4 regions of the Bacillus halotolerans genome follow, and region 2 is predicted to be linked to each of the others. Evidence: predicted binding sites of a transcription regulator. Region 2 holds the regulator's gene; each other region holds the start of a gene.

Region 1 (7,510 bases), 1.1 Mb from region 2:
GGGAACGTTCGTTTTGAATATTGCTGCCACACTGATTATCTTTATTTTAGAGTACAGCAACCCCGGCACGCTTGGTTCCTTGCATTTGCCAGATAAACTGTGGGCTTCGTATTTTCAGGCAGTGACGCCGAGAACCGCGGGCTTCAACTCTGTGGATTTTGGCAGCATGAGAGAAGGCACCATTGTATTTGTCCTGCTGTTGATGTTTATCGGAGCGGGCAGCGCTTCAACGGCGAGCGGTATTAAGCTGACTACTTTTCTTGTGATTTTGATGTCTGTCATCGCTTATTTAAGAGGGCATAAAGAAACTGTTATTTTCCGCCGGACCATAAAATATCCGATCATTATTAAGGCCTTAGCAGTCAGTGTTATCAGTTTGTTCATCGTCTTTATAGGGATTTTCGCCTTGACCATTACAGAACAAGCGCCGTTTATACAGGTTGTTTTTGAAACTTTTTCAGCTTTCGGAACGGTCGGACTGACAATGGGGCTGACACCCGAACTGACAACAGCGGGGAAATGTATCATTATTGCGATTATGTTCATCGGAAGAATCGGTCCGTTGACGTTTGTTTTTTCATTTGCTAAAACAGAAAAATCAAATATTCGTTACCCTGACGGTGAGGTGTTTACTGGGTAATGTAAAAAAATCCGGCATATTACATGCCGGATTTTTTATGATTCAATATGAGATTGACTTTGTCTTTTTTCCTGCTCCGCGATGATATCATTATCTTCTGCGTTATCACGCGTCACTTTTTGTGTAAGGATCGCGCCGACCGCTACAAGGATCATCACTGCAATGTAGTAGCCTTTTTCATTGAGTTCGAGATTATCAGCGTTATAGAGTCCGATACAAAACAAAAATACTCCCGCAAAAAAAGTGAAATAAGCTAATACAGTAAAGGCAACCGTGTTTCTCCGTCTATATTTCTGCACCTTTGTTCCCTCCTGAAGCATAGTTATTAAGTGATAACTTCCGTGGAATATTATACCTCAAATTCCCCTGAATGGAACAAAAAAATAAAAATACCAGGAAAAACGGCTCAGGTTGCTTCCTTTATTTCAACAGCTGAGTCATCAATCCAGCCGACCAGTTTATTATTGACTTGGAATTGGTACCATGTGGACTGGCCTTTCTGTTTTTTAGATACAACCTTTATATCCTTGCCAACGTAAGATTGCGCAGAGGTCAGCTTAATGGATTGATCATCAGTAGAAGGCTTAGACCATACATCTTGAACGGCGCTGTCTTTGATGGAGCCTTTTAAATCCACAGATTTCAGAGATGGATTCACCTCATCGTATTCATCTAAATCGTACTTTTCCACAATGGCGCTGATTTTGTCAGCATATTCCGGATCTGTGGCATAGCCTGATGTTTGAAGAGCGCCTGCTGCTTCTTTATAATCCTCAGCTTCAAGCACCGGCTTATACTTCTTTTTATTCCACGATGTGCCTTGGACAAATAATTTGGCGTGATCATCCATTGATTCAAAAAACGTGCTGTATTTGCGGAATTTCGCGCGAATCGTTTTTCTTTCCCCTTTTTCAAATTCATCTGTATCCATGGTAACGTGATGTCCTTTATAATTTCCTTTTACGCCAAACAGGTTGTTGGCTTTAGAGGCAAGCTCGCTGTTTCCCCAGTCAGATTCGAGTATGGCCTGAGCTATCGTTATGCTGGGAAGGACATGATATTTTTCATATAAAATTTGAGCATGTCCGGAAAGGCTGTCAATAAATACTTGCTGTTCATCAATTTCTTCAGGTTCTTTGGATGTTTCAATTGGCTTTGAAAGAGTTGTCGCTAAAACAAACAAGGCTAGCGGAATCGATACAACGAAAAATAGAGAAATGAAGAGTCTACGTTTTTTCAGTTTTTTACGGGCCATGAAAACCTTCCTTCGATTTAAAAGATTACGAGTGTAAAAGAATCTACCTTTAAGAATTTTACTTGTACTTCTAATATTTTTCAATTCTTTAGGGATAAAGTTTGAGAGAGAACACACAAAAAGCCTTTCCCATCAAGGGAAAGGCAGTGATCATGTATCTATTTTTGTAAGACTGTGCTGTTTAAAATGTCTGAGCGCATCACGATATTCTTGATCATGTATGACTTTATGAGATTTTACGGCAGCCTTTGTCAGTCCATGTGCAGAAACAGCCGGTTTTTCCGGAGCGGATTTTCCTTTATCATGAGGCTTATGAGCCAGCTTGTGCCCCATTCCGGTGGCGTTCATACAAAACGATAAACAAACGAGCAGCACGCTCAGGATAAAAGAAATCAAAAACAGATCATGATAGGCAGTCATCATAGAATCCTGCATCGATCCGTTTTGTCTGGCAGCATCCTTTTTCGTGAAATAGCCGATCAGGATAGGCACACCCATATAGACAAACAATCTTAAAAACTGAACAGCTGTCATTCTTTTGACCAGATCAGGAAGCGGGCCGCCCATAGCGGCTCCCATTAGTCCTGCTGCGACCGTCAGGCCGGTTCCTGCTGCCAGCATGATGAACAGCGCCGCAAACACATAGAGAGACGATTGATATTGCATATGAAGCCATTGAACATTCACAAAAACGAGAATGAGAGAACCTATAATCCCCAGCATCCCTGGTCCGACTTTATCATATAACAGAGCACTCGCAATAGCTGCTATGGCCACTCCAATCAATAGAGTCATGTTTAAAAGAATGAGATGATCTCGGGATATATCATACATTTGACGAAGCAAGCCTTGAAAAGCTGCCAGACTGACAGCTACCGTAATCGTTCCTGCCGCTATGATAAATAAACCGAGCACAGGTTTAGGCAGCAGCATCTGTTTAATAGAGATGAAAGGGTTTTTCACCTTATATTCTACAAATAACAGAATGAGGAGCAAACATAAAGCAACCCCAAAACCAGCCCGTACATAACCTGATGAAAAGCCCCATTTTTGCAGAAAAATGAATGTAAACGCTGAGGCTGCGGCCACGCATACAGATAAAATGATCCCTGCTCTGTCGAGTGATGACTGTTCCTTTTCTGATCCCCCATGATGCTCATCATAGAGAAAGAAATAACTCACTGCGACGCCGACCAAAGACAGTGTGCCAAAGGTAAAAAACAGCCATCTCCAGTGACCGTAGCTCAACGCGATCGTTCCTAAAATCGAACCGATAATAACAGAGCCATAGAACCCGCCGATAAGCACCAGTAGTGCGTAATTCCGCCGGTCAATCGGAAATGACAGGACTAGCATCGGAATCATAATCATCAGCATGACACCTGTAGCCGCTCCCTGTAAAAAGCGTCCTGCCGCCATCCAGGCAATATCGCTTGAAAATGCGAAGAGCAGTGAGCCAAGTATAAAAACGGGTAATGAAGCCAGATAGATCGGACGGGCACCGAATTTTTTCCTTAGCAGCGGTCCTGCCGGAACTAATAAAGCGAAGGCCATATTGCCGATCAATATTGGATTTACTGATGTGAAGTCACTTGTTCCAACCGTCTTCTGAACAAGGCCTTGAACTGACGACAATGCCGTGTTAGACATCAATCCCGGCCCGACCGCTAAAACAGCGAGCAAAGAAATCAGCCAATAGTGTTTTGTCTTCATGTTGTCATTCCTTCCTATATGAATACATACGAAACACATCATTTTTTGAAAACAAAAGAAGCTAATAGATTTTGCATGCCATTAGCTTTCATTCGGATTCTCTCCCCATCATGGGAAATGATATTATTTTATGATAATATGTGAAAAAATGAGCATATACTCAAACATTATTCCAAACCGATTGTGTTTTGTCAATGGCGCAAATTTCAAGCACAAATCAAAAACCTGAACGGCTTTTGCCCGATATCGTGACTTATGAGTCCCTGCCTGCTCCCTCAAGCGATTTAAAGCAGGCCGTTTTAAAAGTAATCCTATCGGTCTTCGCTTGGGTAATGACGGCACCTTTCAATTCACTGTTTTCATCAAAATTCAAACTAATCAACCCGAATAAGTTGGTGATAAGAACAACATGTTGACCGCACATTTTTTTTGTTCACTAGGCGTTTGCCGCCTCTAAATTGTCTATGGGTAAATATCATGAACTAATCTGCGAAATACCAATGCCAGGCAATTTTAAATGATCCGGGAGGTAAAAACGAATGGAACTGTATGAGTGTATCGAAGAAATTTTTAGCGGCTTGAAAAATCCATCGGTTAAAGATTTGGCAGCTTCTTTAACACAAATTCCAAACGTGTCAAAATTGAGTCAACCATATATAAAGGAACCAGACCAGTACGCTTACGGCCGAAATGCCATCTATAGAAACAATGAATTAGAAATTATCGTGATTAACATTCCCCCAAACAAGGAGACAGCAGTCCACGATCATGGTCAATCCATTGGTTGTGCAATGGTGTTAGAAGGAAAACTTCTCAATTCTATTTATCGCTCAACCGGCGATCATGCAGAACTCTCCAATTCATATTTTGTCCACAAAGGAGAATGTCTTATATCAACCAAAGGTTTAATTCACAAAATGTCCAATCCGACTTCCGAACGAATGGTGTCTCTTCATGTTTACTCACCCCCTTTGGAAGACATGACGGTCTTTGAAGAACAAAGTGGTGTATTGGAAAATTCATGATTTATAGCCTGAACTACTTTACTTGATTAGTTTGTTATATGTCATTTTTCAAACGCAGGAGCCTAACGAAGGAATATCTGACCTTATCATTGGTTTATGAAATGCTCCTGGGGACATATGATTTCGGATCAACAGAAGGGTTCAGCGAATGAACCCTTTCTATTAAAAACAAAAAAACCCTTATAGAATAAGGGTTTACAGGTATGGAGCCAAGGGGGCTCGAACCCCTGACCTCTACGCTGCCAGTGTGGAGATGGGTTTCTGATACGAACAGATGTTTTATTCTCAAACCCTATTTTATAGGGTTTTCTTACATAAGTTTCTGATTAAAAATATTCTTTTTTGATTAAAAATGAGGAAGTTGGTCCCCAATTCGTCCCCATCTGTCCCCAAAAGGCATTATAACATACTTGTTTACGTCCCTATGTTGCTTAATTCCTTCCAATAATTTCTCCATTGATAAAAGAACATTCGTTCGCATATAATTTATTCAAGGAGATGATCGGAATGAGTCAAGGGATTTACGATAAGAGATGGGAACAAAAATTCATATTACCTGAACAAAGGGCTGCCCTTTTAAACAGAAAGAGAGAAGTCCAGAAGATCGAAAAACCCATTCTTGATGAATACCAGCTGGAGGAAATGGCACGTACTATTTGCGAAGCCATGGAGTTTAATTCTGCTCTGGTTATCAGAGTATACAGAGACGGCTTTATCGAGGAAATAACAGGACATGTTCATTACATAGATGACGTAAAACAGAAGCTGCACGTGAAAGATTTAAAAGGTGATACAAATTTTATTGGATTTGATTCAATTATAACTGTGGAGTGTATTAAGCAAGAAGAAATAAGTGGATAAGAAGCAGTAAAAAAAGCTCACCTATTGGTGTGCTTCCTCTTCTAATCTATAATTAGTACGGTCAACTACCCATTCCCGATTTAACATGACTGTTTCCTTAAATAATTCATACTCTTCGTTTTTCAAATTCCCAACTGGAGATTCAATCCTCATATTTTTGACATTGCTCCATGAAGTTTTATGTGTCCTTATATAACACTCTTCATTAAGCCCCAGTTTATTTTTCAAACCAGAATCTATATGTATATCATGTTTTGGATGAGGTAGTCTTTGTTTTAAAGTAGAGATCGGTAATATCTCATAATCAATACTCATAGGATTGGGGCAGTCGTCTTCAAATCCTATAACCAAAACAGGGCGAGCTTTCACTTTTATTTTTCTCGCCCTAGTATCATAATACTTTTCTAGAGATGTGAAAATTTTTCCTACATTATTTATTGGATCGGACAAAGATTAGTGCACCTCACAATCGATAAGTTGCTCATCATTAATCATTATATCGTTTATAATGTCTTCTTTCTTTATAATATCGGATCCGTTTTCGTCATCATGTAAACCTAACCTTGAAATTTTATAAGCAGTGTCTTCATGACTCAAATTCCTAAGGTATCCAGCTGTATACTTACCATAATCATGAATAACTTCCCTTAAAGTATATTCCTCCTCTAAGGTTAATTCGTCTTTGTAGAATTCCAGCATTTTAAAGCTGCCTCTTACCCTACGGCTTACCGGCCCATGAACCCATCCTTCAAAATCGTTATTAAATAACCATTCTCCGAATGTAGCATAATGATGTTTTTGAGCGAAATACAGCAGTTTGTGCATCTTCATTTCTGTTAAATCATTTTCACCATCAGAAACATTAAAAATTGATTTGTAAAGTGATTCTAGTGCTGCTGCAATTGGTAAAATGTCACGGGGCATATTAAACACCTCCATCAAATAAAAAGAAACTGTTTGTTTCTTTCTTATTCCATAATATGTGAAACTTGTTCGGATGTAAATAATAATGATTAAAACTTATTAACAATTTTTAAACCTTTTTAATCAGTTTTAAACCAAAAGTTTTATAAATGAGTTGTTCTGAATAAAACAAGAACCCTCCTCATCTGGAGAAGGGCTTCATTCATCATACGGCCGGTACTTCTTCCGGCCGGCTTCTAATTCTTTTTTCTTTTCCTCTAAATCAGTCCGAAGAAACAAACTAATGCCGCTCAACTTTTTAACTGGAATAAGCTTCCCGCTGCTTATAAGCTGGCTTATACGTGCCCGATTAACCCCGAGTAACTCTGCTGCCTCGTTAGTGGTAAGGACTTCACGTCTGATGAAGTCCTCGACCTCCTGACGGCTTTTTAGATGATGTTCCATGTTATCTTCTCCTTAAATCCTTAATGATCGTGTAAATGGTTAACGCTAAGACAAAGATCATAACGCCTGTTGTAAAAGGGTTTGTCCAAAATGAGCGCAGACCAATGGATGCAACACTAAGCAGTATCATGGAAAAAATGAATGTTTGTTTTCTCTTCATATTGTATGCTAGACTGTTTATAATTATATTGAGAAGCGAGCGACCAACTCGCTTCCCTTTACACTTAGTCCTTCTTATTATTTTTCTTTGCATCGTGTGATTGTTGGGCAATCCATGCGATTGATGCAACATAGAAGATAATTTGAAGGACTTTTAACATATTGTCTAGCATTTCCTCACCTCCTTATATTCTTATTATACACTACCTATAAACAATTGTATATAGATATTTGAAATAAAACTAGTATTTTTTCACCATATTGTTATAATTTTCTTATCCTGAATGAAAGGGGATGTTACTTTTGGCTGAAAGTTGTCAATGCGGTAAATGCGGAAAACGTGTAGAGTTTTTATACGGTTCTGGTTTTTGCGAAGAATGCGTAAAAGAAGAAGATTAAAAATAGAGCCCTCCCAATCGGAAGGGCTTTTATTATTTTAGAAGTGCTTCCAGTTTCGCCTTCGTTTTCGGTCCATAAATGCCGTCAGCC
Region 2 (7,510 bases):
CCTCCTTCATGTTGTCTAGTTTAAAGTGTACTAAACCAAAAGCTATTATACAACATTTACATCTCTTTTTCTTCGGTTTTAGACAAAATTTCTTTCTTTCACCGGATTTAACCACCCATACCGCTTCGTATTGAAATCCATTGCAAGAAAGCAAGGGCTTACTTTGCGAAGAACTTCAAAAAATATCGTTTCCGCCTCGTAATCTCCGTTAGCAACAATTTCAATCATGTGTTCTTTCATCATAAAAGACGCTTGTCCCTTTGCTTTTGGGAGAGATAATCTATAAATATAATCCAGCTGTGTATAGTTTGTATTGTTCAAATTCATTTTTAACCGCTGATGCATATGTAAAATCGGAATGGGTTTCGTAATATATTGAATTTGTTTCTCTGTCATTTCATACTGCTGCCTCGTCAGGCTTGTCCAATGATAGTCTTGAAACAGATCAAACATAACCGATTCCCGCCCGAAATAGTGATTGGCAAATTCCTCTTTGATCAGGTACGTATAGTAGTGACGTTCCATCTTCTCATCCCCTTTTCCAGCAGCATTTCATTTGCATTCTATTATACAAAAGAAGAGAAGAAAGAATTGTCTATTACTGTTAAACAGCCAATACTATTTTTGTCGGATAAACAAGAAAAAGAGGATGATTTGACTCATCCCCTTTGAAAAACTTATTTATTGATTAATGCTTTGACTCGATCCACAACGTTTGCAACTGAGAAGCCGTATTCATTGATAATGGTTTCGCCAGGAGCGGAGGCGCCGAATTTGTCAATACCGAGCACGTCTCCTTCAAGCCCTGTGTATTTGCCCCAGCCAAATGATGAGCCCATTTCAATCGCAAGACGTTTTCTCACATCTGACGGAAGCACGGAGTTTTTGTATTCATCCGATTGTTTCTCAAAACGATCTACTGAAGGCATGCTGACGACAGAAACATCAATATTTTCTTTTGCCAATTCTGCCTGTGCCTCGATTGCGAGGCCAACCTCTGAGCCCGTAGCGATGAGAAGAGCGTCAGGTGTTTCGTTTTTAGACTTAGAAACAACATATGCACCTTTTTCTACACCAGCCAATGCCTCTTCAGCTGTTTGGTCGATTGTAGGAAGGTTTTGACGTGTCAATACAAGCGCTGTTGGGTGATTTGTGCTCTGCACCGCAAGCTTCCAAGCCGCTGCTGTCTCATTACCGTCTGCAGGGCGGATTAAAGAAAGGTTAGGCATTGCCCGTAATGAAGCAAGCTGCTCAACCGGCTCGTGAGTCGGTCCATCTTCACCGACCGCGATACTGTCGTGAGTAAAGACATATGTCACAGGAAGACCCATTAATGCTGCAAGGCGAATGGCCGGACGCAAGTAATCAGAGAAGACAAAGAATGTTCCGCCGAATACACGAAGTCCGCCGTGAAGCGCCATACCATTTAAGGCTGCACCCATAGCAAATTCGCGAACACCAAACCAGAAATTTTTTCCTGAGTAATCAAGCGCTGTATAATCACCGGAATTTTTAATCGTCGTTTTGTTTGATCCTGCTAAGTCTGCAGAACCGCCGACAAAGAACGGAATTTTATTCGCAAGGCCGTTCAGAACTTCACCTGAAGAGGCACGGGATGCCAGACTGCTTCCTTTTTCATAAACAGGCACCTCTTGATCCCAGTCTTTCGGAAGTTCTCCTTTGATAGCCAGCTCAAGCTGTTCAGCGAGTTCCGGATAAATTTCTTTATATTTAGCGAATTGGTCATTCCATTCCTGTTCCTTTTTCTCGCCGGATTCTTTTACTGTTTTTGCGAAATGCTCATATACTTCTGACGGAACGTAGAAATCTTCTTCATACGTCCATGCATAAGCTTCTTTTGTTAATTTACTTTCTTCTTTGCCAAGCGGAGCACCGTGAACACCGGAAGTGCCGGCACGGTTAGGAGAACCGAAACCGATTGTCGTTTTTACTTCAATCAATGTAGGTTTCTTGTCGTTTTGGCGTGCTTTTTCAATTGCCGCAGATAATTCTTCAATATTGTTTCCATCTTCAACGTAAAGAACTTCCCAATTCATCGCCTCGAAACGCTGTTTCACGTTTTCAGAGAATGAACGATCCAGATCTCCGTCCAAGGAGATGTCATTAGAATCGTATAATACGATCAGACGGCCAAGCTGAAGATGGCCTGCAAGTGAAGCGGCTTCAGAAGAAATACCTTCCATTAAATCGCCGTCACCGCAAATGCTGTATGTATAGTGATCGACTACATTGAATGAATCGCGGTTGTAAGTTTCGGCTAAATGGCGTTCTGCGATAGCCATTCCGACCGCCATTGCGATTCCTTGTCCAAGCGGCCCTGTTGTTGCATCAACACCGGCTGTATGTCCGAATTCCGGATGCCCCGGTGTTTTGCTGCCCCACTGGCGGAATCCCTTAAGATCTTCAATGCTAAGATCATACCCGCTTAAATGAAGCATGCTGTATAAAAGTGCTGATCCGTGTCCCGCAGATAAAACAAAACGGTCGCGGTTAAACCACCCAGGGTTTGCCGGATTTACATTCATAAATTTTGTCCATAGCGTATATGCCATTGGCGCTGCCCCCATAGGCATACCAGGGTGACCAGAGTTTGCTTTTTCAATAGCGTCTATTGATAGTGTGCGAATGGTAGCAACTGATTTCTTTTCAATTGTATCCATAAAAATCCCCTTCCTTATATGTTGTACCCTTTCATCATAAATGTCTGACGACTTTTTCTCAACTGTTTCAGCTTAAATTTGAGAGAAACTTGATGAATTTTGTCGCTTGAAGAAAGCGCTGTTGTTTGTAGTATATACAAAAGAGGAATACGATATTGCCGTATTCCTCTTATATTAGTGAAGTCTGTTATTATTTTTTTCTCTTTTTAACTTTTCAGGTGTTACGTCATTGCCTTCAGGATCAATGATTTTTACACTTTTTAATGTGTTTTTCATAGAAGAACGAAATCCTTTTAGGTACTCTTGACGGAGCTTTTGCTGTTCAGCTTTTTCTTCTTCTGTAATAACGCCAGCTTTAGCTTTTGCGGCAAGTTCATTGATTCTGGCAATTTTTTCGTTTGAAATCATGATAAACTCCTTTATTGCATTTTGTCTATATACTACTAAAACAAGAGGAGTTTTACAACTGATTCACTCGCCTGTCTGCTCATTCTCTATGTATTCCTGAAAACGCCGATGGACTGTCGCCTTTGACACATCATAGCCAAAACCTCTCAACGTAGCCGCGATTTCAGCAAACGTCAGTTTATTCGCTCTCAACCGGACAATCTCCGAGATCGGAACTTCTATTCTTTCTTTTCCGCTGTTTTCATGCTGGTTTTTCAGGTTCTTTTGTGGCTTAAAACCATTTTTCACTGCGCGTTTCATTCCGCGTTTAATTTTCATGTTGTGGATTTTCCGCTGGTATTCCTCCACAATGCTGACGATTTCCAGCACCATAGAGTCAGCCTCTGATAACTCCAGCTCACCTCTGTGAGCGGTCGTATATACTTTCACACCTTCCCTGTAAATACAATGAAGAAGTGCAATTTTCGCGTTTCCCCGGCCGAGTCTTGTTTCATCCTGAACTAAAATCACATCAATATTTGAATTCTTGATATGATCAAGCAAATCAAATACACCATCCCGGTCCATTTCATATCCGCTGGCTTTTTCAGAAATCACTTTGACGACTTCCATGCCGTTCTCGGCAGCAATGGCCGTAAGCTCCTCCTCCTGCCGCTTTAATGAGGTTTCTTGCTGTTCTTTATTTGTGCTTACTCGGGCATAAATGAGTGCTTTCACCTTCTACCTTTCCTCTCTATTTAACAGTAGCCAGTTCGTATGCAGCCGGGTGTTCCTTTTTTAATGGAATCACCAATTCATCCCCCGGCTGAATCTCAGACGTCTGGAGATTATTTTTTTCAGCTACCCATTCAACAAAATCACTTTTATTTATCTTTTTTGAGTCATCCACCTGATCAGCAAGCGACCAGAGCGTATCCCCAGACTGAACTTTTATTTTAACATATTGATTAAGCTCCTGGTCGCTGCTTGTATATGACAACAGAAGGATAACCACGCTTAGAATCACAGTGAACAGGCCGACAAAAATAATAGATTCTTTATTCATGATAACAACCTCCGACAAGAATGTTTGTTCGCTTTTTTATAATTTCAGTATATACGAACAAACGTTTCTGTCAATTGTTTTTTTCGAACCTATGTTTGTACTGTCAGGAAAATCATGCTATAATCTATTTAAAATCGACGTTTAGAGGTGCAAAAAATGACGAAGCTATCAAAAAGGCAACTTGATATCCTCCGTTTTATTAAAGCAGAGGTTAAATCAAAAGGATATCCGCCTTCGGTTAGAGAGATCGGAGAGGCTGTCGGCCTTGCGTCCAGTTCTACTGTCCACGGCCATTTGGCCCGTTTGGAAACAAAAGGGCTGATTAGACGCGATCCGACAAAACCAAGAGCGATAGAAATTCTGGATGAAGAAGTAGAGATTCCAAAAAGCCAAGTCGTTAATGTACCGGTAATCGGAAAAGTAACGGCGGGCTCACCTATTACAGCGGTTGAAAACATTGAAGAATACTTCCCGCTTCCTGACCGTATGGTTCCTCCGGATGAGCATGTGTTTATGCTGGAGATCATGGGTGACAGTATGATTGACGCAGGTATACTTGATAAGGACTATGTTATTGTAAAACAGCAAAACACGGCGAATAACGGTGAAATCGTAGTGGCGATGACAGAAGATGATGAAGCTACGGTAAAACGTTTCTATAAAGAGGATACACACATTCGCTTACAGCCTGAAAATCCAACCATGGCTCCGATCATACTGCAGAATGTCAGCATATTAGGAAAAGTAATTGGTGTGTTCAGAACTGTCCATTAAACTATTGAACTATCAGTTACAAAGAATAAACCCCCTCTTCCTTTGCGGAGTGGGGGTTTTGTTTTAAAAAAAAGCAGGCTCGCCCTGGCTTAGGTGCGAACCTGAATAGGAGGAAAAAGAACATCATGTTTACACCATAATTATCCATCATTCAATTGTTGAAGTCAAGAAATTTTCTTTCCTTAACGAAACTTTTTTTAAAAAAAGTGCTGTTTAAAAAATTAGACGTTCTTTTCTTATAAATGTTTCGATTTTCGGACGTGAAAAGATGAGTTATACTCTCCTCTTTTATATTGAGCGAGGCAAAAGGAAATATACTGAATATTTAGTACATAGTTTATTTAGTTAATTTATTCCGCAAAAAAAGCTCACTTCTTTTCAAAAATGTGAGCATCAATCAAAATTAAAATATTCTACACCATAGCGGCCTTTTACATGAACACTTGCACAGTTTTCTGAATGTTCTTCAGCTAATATTCGATACCGGTGATAAGGTTCAATGGAAACCTTATCGTGAGCGCTAAAGTCAAACCAATTACCGGTGAATTGTTTTGTGCTTAACGTAGTATAATCCCCTGCAAGTCCCATTCGCTGAAGCTTAATGTTAACTGAACAAGTGTTCACTCCTAATATCGTAAATTGGTATCCTAAAAAATAATCCATTGCCGGTACATCACTAATGTTTTCTACATAAAGCGCTTTTGTTCCGTCATTTAGAATAAAGTCGGTTTTATGCTCAAAATGTGAAGTTGCTGCATGAATGGTCCCGGTTCCAAAAACACATAGCAAAACAGCTGTCATGAGCAATATTTTATTTCTCAACTGCAATCCCCCTCCTTTACCATATATTAACCCCATAAGATAAATATGTATATTCCCTGTTACTCTGTTTCCCGTGCTTTTTCAATCGTTAAAATCCATGTGGGTTTTAGCTTGCTTATAATATTGAAGTCTGTCTTGAAGAGTTCCTGTATGGAATTCAAATTTATGGCCGTCAGGATCAGTGTAATAAATTGATTTTCGATCACGTACATCTCGTTCTCTCCCAGACAAAATAGTAACATGAAGGTTTTTTAATTTTGCGGACATTTCTTCAAACTTGCTTTCCTCAATTGTAAAAGCGATATGGGTATAAGAAGCGTTAATATCATTTCTGGGAATGTCACGCTCTTCGTTGAGAGCCAGCCATATGCCGTTTAAATCGAAATATGCAGTGCTCTTTCCTTTAACCAGCAGTTTAGCATCAAAGACATTTTGATAAAACTCGATGGAAGTCAGTAAATCAGAAACAGAAAATAACAAGTGATTGATCCCTTTGATCTCCACTGTGTCTCCTCCTTAGTATTTAAAGATAGATGATTAAAAACCAGTGAATAATTGATTATTTTAACAGAAGCTCATCCCACCCCTTGTGTACGGGCATTGCAGCCAGAAAGTTTCAAACGACCAGCAAAAAATACCAGTGTAAACAAAAGCAATTTGTTCAAAATAAACCATATTACTTCAGAAGGGAATGACCGTTATGAATGGCTACGGCCTTCATGAAACGTTGGAATTGCACGAATTGCTTACGTTTAAGAATCTTTGTTTGACAAAATCTTCAACCATGACGGGACTTGTACAAGATGAAGAATTAAAGAGTATTCTTGAGCAGGATGCTCAAAAAACAAAACAGCAGGTTGCGCGTTTGCAGGAATTGCTGTCAGTGAGAGGTGAACAAGCGTGAATGAGTTCTTTCAAAAATTAGCCGGAATGGGCAGCATGACCGAACAAGTGATCGCAACGGATTTTTTAATATCGGCAAAGACAGGCGTAAGGAATATTGCAGCTGCCATCACAGAATCTTCTTCCCCAGAAGTCAGGGAAACGCTGCAGCAATATTTACATGACGCGATGAATACCCATGAACAAATTTTTCATTATATGGCTGCAAAGGGTTTTTATCATTCTAAAGATTTAACTCAGCAAATAAGTGTCGATCTTGAGGCTGCAGATACCGCTAAAGATTTGCCACAAATATAGGTGATCAAATGAAACATATTATCGCTCTTGCTTCTAAGACAGCTTTAACTCTTGCCCTATTGTATGTGATTTTGGATAGAGTTTACCATGCTTCCTTTTTAAGTGTGCTGTTTATTGCATTTTTCTTAAGCTTTGTAACATACCTTTCCGGTGACATCCTGATCTTGCCGAGAACCAGCAATATGATAGCTTCACTGGCTGACTTCGGACTTTCACTCGTTATTCTTTGGGTCTTTCTTGAAACGCAAACTAGAAACGGTTTCTCACCGTTTGCAGCCGCTCTGATTGCGTCTGTCTGCCTTACTGTTTTTGAATATTTTTTTCACCGGTATTTACTGAAAAATGTGCTGGATGAAACATTCCGAAACGAACTGACTGTCAAAGATAACACCTTGCAATATCAAACTGAGGCATCAGATGAATTGTTTCCTGAAGCCAATGATCAGAAGGACGAAAAATAAGGAGGCGCAAAGCCTCCTTATTTTAATAGCTGTTTTCTATGAAATGGGTCATCACTTCTGTAAAATCATAAAACCTCTCATTTTGAGTCGTGGATCTGCTTTTTAAAGAAAAGATGCCA
Region 3 (7,510 bases), 410 kb from region 2:
CTGTTGAAGGGCTGAATGATCATCTATCCGTAGAGGAAGTGGAGACGATCTATATTCCGCTTGTTCGCCTGCTTCATTTGCATGTCAAGTCCGCTGCCGAACGAAATAAGCATGTGAATGTCTTCTTGAAGCACCCTCATTCAGCCAAAATTCCGTTTATCATCGGCATTGCCGGCAGTGTCGCTGTCGGGAAAAGCACGACAGCGCGGATTTTGCAGAAGCTGCTTTCACGTTTGCCGGATCGGCCCAAGGTCAGCCTGATCACGACAGACGGCTTTTTATTTCCTACAGCTGAGCTGAAGAAGAAAAACTTGCTGTCAAGAAAAGGATTTCCTGAAAGCTATGATGTGAAAGCGCTCCTCGAATTTTTGAATGACGTAAAGTCAGGAAAAGAAAGAGTAAAGGCCCCGGTCTATTCTCATTTAACCTATGACCGTGAGGAAGGTGTGTTTGAGGTTGTAGAACAGGCTGATATCGTGATCATCGAAGGAATTAATGTTCTTCAATCGCCGACCTTGGAGGATGACCGGGAAAATCCCCGCATCTTTGTTTCCGATTTCTTTGATTTTTCAATTTACGTAGATGCGGACGAAAGCCGGATTCTTACCTGGTATTTAGAGCGTTTCCGCCTTCTTCGGGAAACGGCCTTTCAAAATCCGGACTCGTATTTTCATAAATTTAAAGACTTGTCTGACCAGGAGGCTGACAAGATGGCAACCTCGATTTGGGAGAGTGTCAACCGCCCTAATTTATATGAAAATATTTTGCCGACTAAATTCAGGTCAGATTTAATATTGCGAAAGGGAGACCGGCATAAGGTAGAAGAAGTGTTAGTGAGAAGGGTGTGATCATGATGCACCATATTGAGCTGTATGTCTCCGACTTGGAAGCGTCTAAGCGGTTTTGGGGATGGTTTTTAGCAGAGCTTGGCTATAAAGAGTTTCAAAAATGGAGTTCCGGCATCAGCTGGAAGAAAGATCACTTTTACCTTGTGATTGTTCAGGCAAAAGAAGAATGTCTAGAGCCGAAATATCACAGGTGCCGTGTCGGGCTGAACCATCTCGCGTTTCATGCTGAATCCAAGCTTCAAGTCGACCTGATGACTGAAAAATTGATAGCAAAAGGCTATCGTGTGCTGTACCGAGACCGGCATCCTTTTGCCGGAGGAGACGGGCATTATGCAGTCTATTGTGAGGACCCTGACCGGATTAAGGTAGAGCTCGTTGCCCCAAGCGGTTAATCGTTTTGGTCTTCGGACATGCTGTTAAGCTTTTTTTCGATTCGGTCCAGCTGTGCTTTACGGTTTTTCGCATATGTAGAGCCGATCACAGCCGCCGAGATAACAGCGGCAAACATGAAAAATACGATCAGCTGAAACATAATATCACCTATATTCATATTTCATCACCTCGTTTTTGCGGGAGAGAGCGATTCTCTCCCCTCTTCTTGTGTTAAAGCGGCTTCCCCAGTCCGGGTTGCTGCTCAGTGATTTCCGCTTTCATCCTCCGATAGGCAAACACTAAAAACGGCAGGCCAAGCAGGGTGATGCCGCTAAGGACAGAAAAAATGGAACTTGGATGCCCGGCGCCAAATATATCGATACATAAGCCGCCTGCCCAAGGGCCAATCACATTCCCAAACTGCGAAAAGCCGATCGCTCCGAAATACGTTCCTTTTAATCCGGGTTTTGCAATCTGGTCTACAAACAAATCCATCATACAGAATAAGAGCACTTCTCCAACTGTAAATGCAACCACAATGATAACAAGTGAAGAAACGCCGTGTGACATGGTAAGGATCATCATGCTGGCGCTGATCATGATATTGCCGAGCATCAGGGAGCAAAGCGGCGAAAACCGTTTACCAAGGTAGACGATGGGAAACTGTGTTGCCAAAACAACAATTGCGTTTAATGTCAGCATCCAGCCGTACAATTTTGTCCCATCTTCGATAAAAGGATTTTGCGCCATATATTGCGGGAATGTAGAGCTGAACTGCGAAAAGCCGAAGATGGATAGTGTAATGCCGATAAGAGCAACTGTAAAAAGACGATCCTTTTGCGTTACCATAAACGCTTCCCGAACGTTCATATTTCTGGATTGTTCTAATGTCGCGGGTGGATGCTTTTTAAATTGGATGGCAAGGATCACACCGTACATCCCATAAATCACTGCGGGCACCAAAAAAGGAGCGGTAGATTGTGATGAACCAAAGTACAGACCCAGCACAGGGCCGAAGACAACGCCGATATTAATGGCTGCATACCGTAGATTAAAAACCAGCAATCTTGTTTTTTCTTCTGTCATATCTGACAGCAAAGCTTTTGATGCAGGTTCAAACAGTGATTTACAAAGTCCGTTTAACGCATTTACCACAAAAAATACCCAGAGGTGAGAAGCGGCCGCAAACCCTGCAAACACCAGCATCCAGCCGAAAATGGATACAAGCATCATGTTCTTTCTGCCGAATTTGTCCGAGATATATCCGCCATAAAAGCTTGCAATGATTCCGACTGATGAGCTCGCCGCAATGACAAGCCCCGCGTAGGACGCTGATGCGCCTTGGACAGCTGTTAAATAAATCGCTAAAAACGGAATGCTCATCGATGTTGCCATTCTGCCGAAAATGGTTCCGATAATAATTGTCCAGCTGATTGGGTGGATATCTTTCCATGTCTTCATGTTTATTGTTCTCTCCTGTTAGTAAGATCTTTTTCTATCATACATGAAAAAATTTCCTTATCCAACGGGGGATTAAATTTTTTTACTTACTGGTTTATATGGGATTGTATTACACTATGTGTGCGCAGGATGACCTTTGTTTTTTGAATGGTTCATGTTTCACGTTGACGATGGCGTTTACGCCGTTGAGTGGAGGGTGAAGTACACGGATTTTTGTTCGGCGCTTATATCATGAAAGTGCAATTCTCATTGAGCAGGAAATGCCCGGTCAGTTTAAAGACATTAGGAAGGCGGGAGAAGCAAACGGATTTCCGTTCGAAGACGTTGACCCATCAGGCTGTAGATCATATCGGCGGGGTTCCTGAAATGCTGAGTGAGACCGGGCATCAGATTAAAGTTTATGCTGACGGGCTTGAGCGCCCGTATATGAGAAGGGGCGCTTCCCGTCGATATCAGCCGCGTCCCTTCTGGCCATACGAAAACAGATATACGAAATTTCTCCAACAATGAAGGTGCATGTCACTAAGAAAACAGCCCTTGGTTTGTGACGTAGTCATAAATGATATCCTCTATATGCGCATGCAGGTCCTCGTCTGGATCTTCATTTTGTCTTTCCTCTAAAGCAGCTTTCAGGCTTTGTTTTTCATACGGGCTTAACGGATCAATGGCAACATTTCGGCCGTATTGGCGCAATGCCTGTCCCAACATTTTTTCGACAAATTTCTCCATATTGACTCTCCTATCTTTATGCTCGCTTTCATTCTACTAAAAGTTTTACCTCTCTCAAACCCTTGCATCATATTTTCTGTCAGACAAGAATCATTTACCAGTATAAATCGAACATATTTTCGCATATAATATGAAAGCGAACATAAGTTCTTTTTAGAGGTGTGTATGATGAAAGAAAAAGTGATTTTTCTCGTTGACATGCAATCGTTTTATGCATCTGTAGAGAAAGCGGAAAATCCACATTTGAAAAATCAGCCGGTGATTGTTTCGGGTGATCCGGAAAGGCGGGGCGGAGTTGTATTGGCTGCATGCCCGCTGGCGAAACAAAAAGGGGTAGCCAATGCCTCACGCCTGTGGGAAGCGCAGGAAAAGTGCCCTGAAGCTGTTGTGCTCCGGCCTCGTATGCAGCGGTATATTGATGTATCGCTGCAAATCACCGCCATTTTAGAGGAATATACAGATCTTGTGGAACCCTATTCCATTGACGAGCAGTTCATGGATATCACAGGCAGCCAGAAGCTGTTTGGGGCGCCCGAGGAGATTGCTAAAAGCATTCAGGACAGAATCATGCGGGAGGTCGGCATTTATGCCCGGGTGGGAATCGGCCCTAATAAAGCGCTTGCCAAAATTGCGTGTGACAATTTTGCCAAAAAGAATAAGAACGGTATTTTCACGTTAACGAAAGAAAATATGAAAACCGAGATGTGGCCGCTTCCGGTGGGGAGTATGTTTGGCGTCGGGAGCCGGATGAAACATCATTTAAATCGAATGGGCATCAGCACGATCGGCGGGCTTGCGGTTTTTCCGCTCGAGCTTTTAAAAAAGAAATGGGGCATTAACGGACACGTGCTGTGGATGACGGCGAACGGAATCGACTATTCTCCTGTGTCAACCGCATCGCTGGACGGACAAAAAGCGATTGGCCACGGAATGACACTCCCGAAAGACTATGAACACTTTGACAAAGAAATAAAGGTCGTTCTGCTGGAGCTGAGTGAAGAGGTATGCAGGCGAAGCCGAAACGCCGGGTTGATGGGGCAGACGGTTTCGGTGAGCTGCAGGGGGGCTGACTTTGATTTGCCGACCGGCTTCAACCGGCAAGTGAAGTTGGCGGAACCGACCAATTCTACGCAGGATGTGTACCAGGCTGTATGCAGACTGTTTCTCAAGTTTTGGGACGGGAAGCCTGTCCGCCGCCTCGGGGTCAATCTCTCTCAGCTCTCATCTGATGAAGTATGGCAGCTTAATTTATTTCAGGATTATGCAAAGAAGATGCGCCTCGGCTATGTGATGGACGGGATTAAAAACCGGTTCGGCGACACGGCGATCATCAGGGCGGCCTCACTGACAGCGGCAGGCCAGGCGTTTGAACGAGCGGCTAAAATAGGAGGGCATTATAAATGAATGAGCATTTAAAAAGAGGCAATCTGCTGTGGGAAGGAAGCCGGATGTTTCTGCCTGAACATAAACAAAGCCTGCTTGAGAGAAAACGCCATAAACAGAAGCTGCAAAGGCCAATCCTTGATTCGGATAAGCTGGAGGAGATGAACCAAACGTTTTGCATGGCAATGGAATTTGCTCAGGATATTACTGTCAGCTGCTTTCAAGATGGCGAAATTGTCACCTGCAGCGGGAAAATCTGCCGCTATGAGGAATTTGAAAAAACAGTGTGGATAAAAGGAGACGCCGGCAAGCTCTGTAAGCTGAGACTTGATCAGGTGCTTGATATTTTTCTGTAAATGTTCCCCCTCCTGGAGGGGGAGAACTAGATGTGAAAAATAGCAAACATTGTTCCGTCAGCAGTCTGGAAACGTATGATACAGAAAAGAAGGCATTTACAATTCCAGTCAGGCAAAATATAATTTTTATATTGTGAGAAAAAAGAGACATTCGTTTTGCCAGACGGAGGGAGATCAAATCGTAATGGATATTCGAACAATCACGTCTTCAGATTATGAAATGGTAACGTCTGTAATGAATGAATGGTGGGGCGGCAGGCAGCTGAAAGAAAAGCTCCCGCGATTATTTTTTGAACATTTTCAGGACACCAGCTTTATCACACATGAACATAACAGCATGACTGGATTTTTAATCGGATTTCAATCGCAATCAGATCCTGTAACGGCATACATCCATTTTTCCGGTGTGCATCCGGATTTCAGAAAAATGCAAATTGGAAAACAATTATACGATGTGTTTATTGAAGCAGTTAAGAAGAGGGGATGCACCCGGGTAAAGTGCGTGACGTCCCCGGTAAATAAGGTGTCAATCGCGTATCATACAAGACTGGGTTTTGAAATTGAAAAAGGCGGCAAAACAGTGAATGGCATCTCAGTATTTGCAAATTACGATGGACCGGGCCAAGACAGGGTTCTTTTTGTGAAAAACATATGAGGAGGAACCGCTATGGATTTTTTAACAAAAACACCTGAGCCTCCTTATTATGCTGTTATCTTTTCTTCTGTCAAAAGTGAAAATGACGAAGCATATGGAGAAACAGCAGAGCGGATGGTTTCGCTTGCGGCGAGCCAGCCCGGATTTTTAGGTGTGGAAAGCGTTCGCGGAGCGGATGGAACCGGCATCACAGTTTCCTATTGGGAGAGTATGGACGCAATCAATCATTGGAAGCATCACACCGAACACCAGGCAGCGAAAGAAAAAGGAAAAAGCGTATGGTATGAATCGTATGCGATCCGCATCGCTAAAGTCGAAAAGCAGCGGCTGTTTTCAGGAGAAAACAAATGATTGCATTTCTTCAGCATAAGGAAGAGGCTGTATCGCGTGAGATTATTGACGTTCAAAAGCCAGCTTATGTAAAAGAAGCGGAGCTTATCGGTTTTGACGGAATCCCTGCTTTACACGAAAAAGCCGAGGATATCAGAGCCTCACAGGAGCGATTTGCGGGATACCGGGAAGACGGGAAACTGCTCGGTGTCATTTCATACGAGAAGTTTATGCATGAGCTGACTATTTGCAGGCTTGTTGTGCATCCAGACGGTTTCAGAAAAGGCATCGGACGAGCACTCGTGCAATTTGTTATTGATCAGAACGAAGACGCTGAGAAAATCGAGGTAGTAACAGCCGAGAAAAACAGCCCGGCCGTGTCCCTGTATACGCAGGCAGGATTTGTAAAGACGAAAACCGTCAAAGCGTCAGAGGGGCTTTTTCTGTCAGTCTTTCATCTCTATCCGAAAAGAAAGGTTGAAGTCGTTCACTACAATGAAGAATGGGTAAGGCTGTTCAGTGAGGAAAAAGATCGTCTGAAGCTTGTGCTCGGCCCGGAGATCATTGACGTGCATCATGTCGGAAGCACATCGATACCAAATATGGCGGCAAAGCCGGTCATTGATATCCTGATTGCAGTAAAGGATATCGCGGCCGTGAACCAATATGATTCGAAAATGGCGGAGCTCGGCTATATGCCGAAAGGAGAAAACGGCATTATTGGCAGACGCTATTTTCAAAAGGGCGGAAATAAGCATACCCATCATGTCCATATTTATGAGGGAGGGCATCCTGCTATTGAAAGGCATTTGGTGTTCAGAGATTATCTCACAGCTCATCCGGAAATAGCGAATGAATACGCCGCGCTCAAAAAACAGCTGGCGGCCCAGTACCCGGACAATATCAAGCCGTACATACAGGGAAAAACCGATTGGATCAAAGCTGCAGAAGAAAAAGCGAAGCGGTGGAAAAAAGGCAGAAACAATGCGAACGGACGCGTGGTGTGCTACAATAGCGAAAATGAAAAAAACGGGGGTTTCACCTTATGAACATTCATGTGACAGATGCAGCAAAACAGGCACTGCAGCAGGCGCTTGACGCCAACCCGGGAAAAAAGGCACAGCTCCGTTATGACGCTGAAGGATGCGGCTGCGCAGTAAGCGGTGTACCGACCATCTGGGTGACAGAGGAATTAGCGGGACAGTGTGAGCAGCTGGAAACGAACGGCATTCCGCTATATATCCAGTCGTCGCAAAAAGTGTTTTTTGACGATCAAATGACAATCGATTACAATGAAAAAGCCAAAACGCTGGCGCTGAAAAGTCCGGCTCAAATGCTCAGTCCAAGAATGAGCATATTAGTAAAGTAGGGAGACA
Region 4 (7,510 bases), 1.6 Mb from region 2:
AGCTGTTTCATAGATTGGGGATATTCAGTCACATGGTCGATGACATCCTGAAACATGGCCGGTTCACGAAAGCTGATTTTAATTATATCTTTTCTTTGTTCAAGCTCTTCCAGCAGACAGGTTCCGATATGCAGCAGGTCTTTATACAAATCACCCTCTGTTTGCTCAAAGATGCGATTTCGATTTGCAGAATGCTGAGAAAGCAGAGCCTCGACAAGCCCCTGTTTGTTTTTAAAATTCCTGAAAATCGTCGCTTCACTTACGTTTGCTTTTTCTGCAATTTCTTTTGTAGTCGTTGCACGATATCCTTTTTTGACGAGCAGCTGCATGGCAGCGTCAAGGATTCTGCGGTTTGTCGGTCTCAATACATTTCACCTCACGAATATACTGGCAGGACAAGTATACACCTGCCCCGCTTGTATAATAAAGAGGGTGGGCGCATCAGGACCGGCTGACAACTGTGATTTTGCCGCTGTTTCCGTCTACAGTGACGATGTCTCCATCTCGAAGCCTTTCTGTCGCTGCACGTGTGCCGAGAACAGCCGGAATGCCGTATTCCCGTGCGATAATCGCTGCGTGAGACAAGATTCCTCCGGTGTCTGTAATAATGGCTTTGGCATCTTGAAACAGGCTGGTCCATAGCGGTGTCGTCATTTTGCAAACCAGGATGTCTCCAGGCGCGAATCGAGAAAACTCACTGGCATCCCGAATCAATTTAACCGGCCCTGTTGCGATACCGCTTGATGCTGCAATTCCGAAAATATCATTCTCCGTGTTTTTTTCATCTTCTATGACAGCACCGACAATTTCTTCAGCCGCTTTCAGCTGCGCTTTTGTCGGTGTACCGAGATAAGCAGGCGCCTGTGCCAGCTCATACTCATGAAAGATTTGTCTCCGTTTTTCAGCCTTCTCTTGAAGGGATACGGGATGAAGGAGCGCGTTTTCCACCTCGTCATCATATAAGAACCAAAGGTCTTCTCGATCTCGGATCACACCGCTTTTTGCCAGCAATTCTCCTACCTTCAGCAAAAAGACTCTTGCCTTGGCATCCAGCATAGCATCAATGTAAAAATGATGATCATCTTTAATATTGGACGAATTCAGCGTCCATTGATAATAACGTTCAAATTCTTTCTGCAAAGCGGAATCCTCAATGCTTTGCAAGAATTCATTGTACAACTTCTCACGTTTTTCAATGGTCTTCTTAAATTCGTTGTCAAAATGATAGCCATTGCGGACGTAGTTTTGAATATGAGTCAATGCGTAATATGGATTCTCTGCCCAAGTCTGTTCAATCAGATCGTGGCTTTTTACAGATCTCCATCCGTATTCCTGTAAAAATTCATTGATTTTTTGCAGGAAACGTCTGCCCTCGTCGATTTGTTCTAATTTCTTCTGCAGCTGTTGCGGCTCGGTATGCTCAAAAATGGCTGTCAGACTCGGATTTTCTCGTACTTCAACGGAGAATTGCCATAGGCCGCGGTCTGTTTCCAGCGATTTGTTCATGACTCCTGTCAGCATTTCATAAAAATGTGAGTTTTCAGCTTCACCCTGAATGTTTTGATACATTGCTTGCAGTTTGTTCGTCAACAGAATTTGCGGGAAAACGATATTGAAGTGTTCCTCATAGGCCGTGAGATAAAAGGCCTTCAGTTTTTTAAAGGCCTCCAGCGCACTTTCCGGAGTGTGTTCCGTTTGTGTGAGTTGGTCCAATGTCCGGTAAAACGGAAGGTACGTGTTATGAATGATGTCGTACATGCGCTCGGCCAATATCGGAAAAAGCTCTTCGGCACTGTCCTCAGGAGGCTGTTGTTGTCCGCCTTGATTTTTTGAATAAATATGTCCCCGGTAAACTTTTACTTCATCGACGATGACACCGATCGGGAACTGCTGCATACTTTTCTTTAAGCCGTATTCAAGTGCGGGCACAATAAAAGATGAAAATAGCGGACTGACCGGGCCTTCGATGTTGGACTCCATATTGAGCCAAAAATCATCCATATCCTCGCCGGTGATCATGAAGTTCCGTTCTTCCTCAGCCGCTTTTTTATCCTGTTCAATGGTGGTAATTGGCCGTGCCTGCAGAAGGTACAGTTTATGATTGGCGATGCCGAATTCTAAATCAACAGGATATCCGTATAGGGCTTCGGTTTTTTTGGTGATTTCAGCCAGCTCAATTACCTGTTCATCTGTAAGGCAAAAACGGCTGCGCATGTCTTCGCTCGTTTCTTTTTCGGCAATGCCTTCTGCTGCGGACTCCATGTAGATCTCTTTTAAACCCATTTCTTTCTGAATCTCAAATGAAGCTTTATGAACGATATACGTGTCAGGAGTGACGCTTCCTGATACGACCGCTTCTCCCAGGCCGTAGCTGGCGCTGATTAATAACTCTCTATCATCATGGGTAACGGGATTTTGGCTGAAAATCACACCCGATATTTCTGAATTAATCAGGCCCTGCACCACAACACCCATTAACGGCTCTGCGATTTGATTGTTCATTTTCTTCTTATAGCGGCTGACCCTGCCTGAGAAAAAGGAGGCCCAGCATTCTTTCACCTTAGCCAGAAATTCTTCTTCTGTTTTTATATTTAAATAGGTTTCATATTGACCGGCGAATGAAGCGCCCTCTAAATCTTCTGAGGCTGATGATGAGCGGACGGCCACGGAACGATATGATTCTCTCAGCTCGTAAAAGGAGCTCGTCAGTTCGTTCTTTAGCTCATCTGAAAATGCTCCGGCAATAATGGCATTTTCGATATTTTCGCTTGAATCATGAAGCTGATTATCCTCCATAAAACGGGCGAGAGCGTTCGTTTGAATGATAAACCCATCTGGAACAGGAAGTCCGTGTTTGGTCAGTTTAATCAGATTCATGCCTTTTGCTCCAGCCAGCTGACTGGATTCTTCAGCTTGGCGAAATAACACAGAGTACATGTTTAAAACCCCTCTTTCCTTAGTATTTTTCTCTCTATCTTTTATTTTTGGGAGCCAATGTTCAAAAAAATGATAGTGAACACTATCACTCAATTGTAGGTTTATAGGAAAATGTTGTCAAACGCAAAAAGCCCTAAATAAAATGAATATTTAAGTTAGTTAGATGATCATGAAAAATAAAACTGAGCGGGTCTGTTTGCTTATTTTTTCGTATTCGCAAATCGTTTCACTGAGCTTTCAGATCGCTGTTGGTCAAGCTTCCTTCACTTAAACGAGACTTAATACCTACCTTCCTGTTGATTTGACAATCAGTACAGTTTCAGCTCTCATTCAGCCGCACTAAAGTCAATTTTTCTTTATATTTGATACCGTCTATTTTGCCTGCCGGTAATCTATTATTTTATTATGAACATTTCTTCTGTCCGGGTTGAATAGCTGGATTTGGGTCTTGCCAAAAAATCGGACGAGGCATCTGTCTATCTATAAGAAGAGAGTTTTGCGGCAGGGCACGATGATTGAATTGAACTGAAAAAGGGTATGGTGTAAAAAGAGGGAACCATTGCACGATTGTCCGATTCTTCATTTTTTACTATAATCAAATCAGATGAAGAATCCCTGAGGAGGGTTTTTGTGATTACAAAAGCCGTTTTTGCATTATTTTTCCCTTTTATGCTTGTCGTCCTATTTACGAGAGTGACCTTTAACCATTATGTGGCGATCGCTCTTACAGCTGCATTGCTGTTTGCTTCTTATTTAAAAGGCTATACAGAAACGTATTTTATTGTAGGATTAGATGTTGTCTCTCTTGTGGCCGGCGGACTTTACATGGCCAAAAAAGCTGCTGAGAAAAAAGAAGAATAAACCGGACATAATGAATATAAAGATGAATTCCTGCTTTTACGTTTTAAAAGCAGGTTTTTTATACATGAAAATAGCTGGAAATAAAAAACCACCGAACTTTAGTTCGTATTTTTGGTGATTTTGCTTTCCATTGTGTTACTATATCTATAGGAAGATTTCGTTAAAGAAACGGAGGCTTATTTGTGAAAGATCGCTTTGAGTTAGTCTCAAAATACCAGCCCCAGGGAGATCAGCCGAAAGCCATTGAAAAGCTTGTCAAAGGCATTCAGGAGGGCAAGAAGCATCAGACTCTGCTGGGTGCAACAGGAACGGGCAAAACATTTACGGTGTCCAATTTGATTAAAGAAGTCAATAAGCCGACACTCGTCATTGCCCATAACAAAACCCTTGCCGGACAGCTTTACAGCGAGTTTAAGGAATTTTTCCCGAACAATGCTGTCGAGTATTTTGTCAGCTACTATGATTATTATCAGCCGGAGGCGTATGTGCCTCAAACGGATACATTTATAGAGAAAGATGCCAGCATTAATGATGAAATTGATAAACTCAGACACTCCGCTACATCGTCTCTGTTTGAACGGAGAGATGTGATTATCATTGCGAGTGTGTCTTGTATTTACGGTCTCGGTTCGCCTGAAGAATACCGTGAAATGGTTGTGTCATTGCGTCCTGAAATGGAAATTGAGCGCAACGAGCTGCTTAGAAAGCTTGTTGACATTCAATATGCCCGCAACGACATTGATTTTCAGCGCGGTACGTTTCGTGTGCGCGGAGATGTAGTGGAAATTTTCCCGGCATCCCGTGATGAACACTGTGTAAGAGTCGAGTTTTTCGGAGATGAAATTGAACGGATTAGGGAAGTGGACGCCCTGACCGGAGAAATTTTAGGCGACCGTGAACATATCGCGATTTTCCCGGCATCCCACTTCGTTACGCGGGCCGAAAAAATGGAAAAAGCGATTCAAAATATCGAGAAGGAGCTTGAGGAGCAGCTGAAGGTCATGCATGAAAACGGCAAGCTTCTGGAAGCGCAGCGCTTAGAGCAGCGGACGAGATATGATCTTGAAATGATGCGGGAAATGGGATTCTGCTCCGGCATTGAGAATTATTCAAGACATTTGACGCTTCGCCCGCCGGGTTCAACGCCGTATACGCTTCTCGATTATTTTCCTGACGATTTTATGATTGTGGTGGATGAGTCGCACGTGACGATTCCTCAGGTGCGCGGCATGTTTAACGGAGACCAGGCGAGAAAGCAGGTGCTGGTGGATCACGGATTCCGTCTTCCGTCAGCGCTTGATAACCGCCCGCTCCGGTTTGAAGAATTTGAAAAGCATATGCACAATATCGTCTATGTGTCAGCCACACCAGGGCCGTATGAAATTGAACATACAGATGAAATGATAGAGCAGATCATCCGTCCGACAGGGCTTCTTGACCCGCTTATTGACGTGCGGCCGATTGAAGGCCAGATTGATGATTTAATCGGTGAAATTCACGCGAGAGTTGAACGGAATGAACGGGTGCTTGTAACGACTTTGACGAAGAAGATGTCAGAGGACCTAACCGATTATTTAAAAGAAATCGGCATCAAGGTTAATTATCTGCATTCAGAAATTAAGACGCTTGAACGGATCGAAATTATTCGTGATTTGCGTCTCGGCAAGCATGATGTGCTCATTGGCATCAACCTCCTGAGAGAGGGGCTTGATATTCCGGAAGTATCCCTGGTTGCGATTTTAGATGCGGATAAGGAAGGCTTCCTGCGTTCGGAGCGTTCGCTTATTCAGACGATCGGACGGGCGGCGAGGAACGCGGAAGGCCGTGTCATCATGTACGCCGATAAAATGACGAAGTCTATGGAAATTGCAATTAATGAAACGAAACGCCGGCGCGAGCAGCAGGAGCGGTTTAACGAAGAACACGGCATTACGCCGCAAACGATTAATAAAGAAATTCGTGACGTGATTCGTGCGACTGTGGCTGCTGAGGACAAAGCGGAGTATAAAACAAAAGCTGCGCCGAAGTTGTCGAAAATGACGAAGAAAGAGCGTCAGAAAGTCGTCGAACAAATGGAGCACGAAATGAAGGAAGCCGCCAAGGCGCTTGATTTTGAAAGAGCCGCGGAGCTTCGCGATTTACTTTTAGAGTTAAAAGCGGAAGGATGATGAAAGAATGGCTATGGATCGGATTGAGGTGAAGGGAGCAAGGGCGCACAACCTGAAAAATATTGATGTGACCATTCCGAGAGATCAGCTTGTCGTTGTCACGGGCCTGTCTGGTTCAGGGAAATCCTCCCTTGCCTTTGATACCATATATGCAGAAGGGCAGAGACGATATGTTGAGTCGTTATCCGCCTATGCCCGCCAGTTTTTAGGGCAAATGGATAAGCCTGATGTCGATGCGATTGAAGGGCTTTCTCCTGCCATCAGCATTGACCAGAAAACAACGAGTCGAAACCCGAGATCTACTGTCGGTACGGTAACGGAAATTTATGATTATCTGCGTCTTTTGTATGCGAGAGTAGGAAAGCCGCATTGCCCGGAGCACGGAATCGAAATCACGTCACAGACCATTGAGCAGATGGTGGACAGGATTTTGGAATATCCGGAGCGGACGAAGCTTCAGGTGCTGGCGCCGATTGTGTCCGGCAGAAAAGGCGCTCATGTAAAAGCGCTTGAGCAGATCAGAAAACAAGGCTATGTCAGAGTCAGAATTGACGGCGAGATGGCCGAGCTCTCTGATGAGATCGAATTAGAAAAGAATAAAAAACATTCAATCGAGGTTGTCATTGACCGGATTGTGGTAAAAGAAGGCGTAGCAGCCCGTCTGTCGGATTCATTGGAGACAGCGCTTCGATTAGGTGAAGGGCGTGTCATGATTGATGTGATCGGTGAGGAAGAGCTGATGTTCAGTGAGCATCATGCCTGTCCGCATTGCGGATTTTCAATCGGTGAACTTGAGCCGCGGCTTTTTTCATTCAACAGCCCATTCGGAGCGTGTCCAACGTGTGACGGTCTAGGTATGAAGCTCGAAGTTGATGCAGATCTTGTCATTCCCAATCAAGATTTGTCGTTGAAAGAGAATGCAATTGCCCCTTGGACGCCGATCAGCTCACAATATTATCCGCAGCTTCTTGAAGCGGTCTGCACCCATTACGGCATTGATATGGATGTACCGGTAAAGGATCTGCCGAAGCATCAGCTGGATAAAGTCCTTTATGGAAGCGGAGATGACCTGATTTATTTCCGTTACGAAAATGATTTCGGGCAAATACGCGAAGGTGAAATCCAATTTGAAGGCGTATTGCGCAACATTGAAAGACGTTACAAGGAGACAGGCTCGGATTTCATCCGTGAGCAGATGGAGCAATATATGTCCCAAAAGGCTTGTCCGACTTGTAAAGGTTATCGGCTAAAGAAAGAGGCGCTTGCGGTACTGGTCGACGGACGTCACATCGGAAAAATTACCGAGCTGTCTGTCGGAAATGCCCTTGATTTCTTCAAAGACCTTACGCTTTCTGAAAAGGATATGAAGATTGCCGATCTGATTTTGCGGGAAATTGTGGAGCGTTTAAGCTTTCTGGACAAAGTTGGACTTGATTATCTGACACTGAGCCGGGCAGCGGGAACATTGTCCGGGGGAGAGGCGCAGCGGATCAGGCTGGCAACTCAAATCGGTTCGCGGTTATCCGGTGTGCTTTATATTTTAG

The links. Region 2 encodes LexA, which represses DNA repair genes until DNA is damaged. Its sites were predicted from a motif close to CGAACATATGTTCG; they were not measured.
Region 1: the regulator LexA is predicted to act here: its motif matches at 5,098-5,111, upstream of DIC78_RS15915 (YolD-like family protein).
Region 3: the regulator LexA is predicted to act here: its motif matches at 3,519-3,532, upstream of DIC78_RS19590 (DNA polymerase IV).
Region 4: the regulator LexA is predicted to act here: its motif matches at 3,891-3,904, upstream of uvrB (excinuclease ABC subunit UvrB).

Annotation. Positions count from the first base shown of each region.
Region 1 is NZ_CP029364.1:3,105,247-3,112,756, reverse strand. It holds gene ktrB (Ktr system potassium transporter KtrB) at 1-640, shown strand, start outside; gene DIC78_RS15935 (YiaA/YiaB family inner membrane protein) at 676-939, opposite strand; gene DIC78_RS15930 (glucosaminidase domain-containing protein) at 1,047-1,895, opposite strand; gene DIC78_RS15925 (MFS transporter) at 2,046-3,608, opposite strand; gene DIC78_RS15920 (cysteine dioxygenase) at 4,148-4,633, shown strand; gene DIC78_RS15915 (YolD-like family protein) at 5,141-5,494, shown strand; gene DIC78_RS15910 (hypothetical protein) at 5,516-5,944, opposite strand; gene DIC78_RS15905 (Panacea domain-containing protein) at 5,948-6,418, opposite strand; gene DIC78_RS15900 (helix-turn-helix domain-containing protein) at 6,617-6,862, opposite strand; gene DIC78_RS15895 (peptidoglycan recognition protein family protein) at 7,453-7,510, opposite strand, start outside.
Region 2 is NZ_CP029364.1:47,847-55,356, forward strand. It holds gene sirA (sporulation inhibitor of replication protein SirA) at 79-525, opposite strand; gene tkt (transketolase) at 678-2,681, opposite strand; gene DIC78_RS00245 (DUF896 domain-containing protein) at 2,856-3,089, opposite strand; gene DIC78_RS00250 (YneB family resolvase-like protein) at 3,153-3,806, opposite strand; gene yneA (cell division suppressor protein YneA) at 3,823-4,134, opposite strand; gene lexA (transcriptional repressor LexA) at 4,291-4,908, shown strand; gene DIC78_RS00270 (hypothetical protein) at 5,302-5,730, opposite strand; gene fosM (FosM family fosfomycin resistance protein) at 5,812-6,234, opposite strand; gene DIC78_RS00280 (DUF892 family protein) at 6,431-6,634, shown strand; gene DIC78_RS00285 (spore coat protein) at 6,631-6,930, shown strand; gene DIC78_RS00290 (YndM family protein) at 6,939-7,391, shown strand; gene DIC78_RS00295 (poly-gamma-glutamate hydrolase family protein) at 7,414-7,510, opposite strand, start outside.
Region 3 is NZ_CP029364.1:3,788,731-3,796,240, forward strand. It holds gene coaA (type I pantothenate kinase) at 1-848, shown strand, start outside; gene DIC78_RS19570 (VOC family protein) at 854-1,240, shown strand; gene DIC78_RS21620 (hypothetical protein) at 1,237-1,398, opposite strand; gene DIC78_RS19575 (MDR family MFS transporter) at 1,452-2,681, opposite strand; gene DIC78_RS19580 (MBL fold metallo-hydrolase) at 2,913-3,191, shown strand; gene DIC78_RS19585 (YqzH family protein) at 3,204-3,410, opposite strand; gene DIC78_RS19590 (DNA polymerase IV) at 3,576-4,814, shown strand; gene DIC78_RS19595 (YolD-like family protein) at 4,811-5,149, shown strand; gene DIC78_RS19600 (GNAT family N-acetyltransferase) at 5,334-5,804, shown strand; partial or broken gene DIC78_RS19605 (antibiotic biosynthesis monooxygenase family protein) at 5,817-6,174, shown strand; gene DIC78_RS19610 (bifunctional GNAT family N-acetyltransferase/GrpB family protein) at 6,152-7,183, shown strand; gene DIC78_RS19615 (iron-sulfur cluster biosynthesis family protein) at 7,180-7,503, shown strand.
Region 4 is NZ_CP029364.1:2,637,653-2,645,162, forward strand. It holds gene DIC78_RS13475 (TetR/AcrR family transcriptional regulator) at 1-365, opposite strand, end outside; gene DIC78_RS13480 (PEP/pyruvate-binding domain-containing protein) at 442-2,937, opposite strand; gene DIC78_RS13485 (CsbA family protein) at 3,568-3,798, shown strand; gene uvrB (excinuclease ABC subunit UvrB) at 3,981-5,966, shown strand; gene uvrA (excinuclease ABC subunit UvrA) at 5,974-7,510, shown strand, end outside.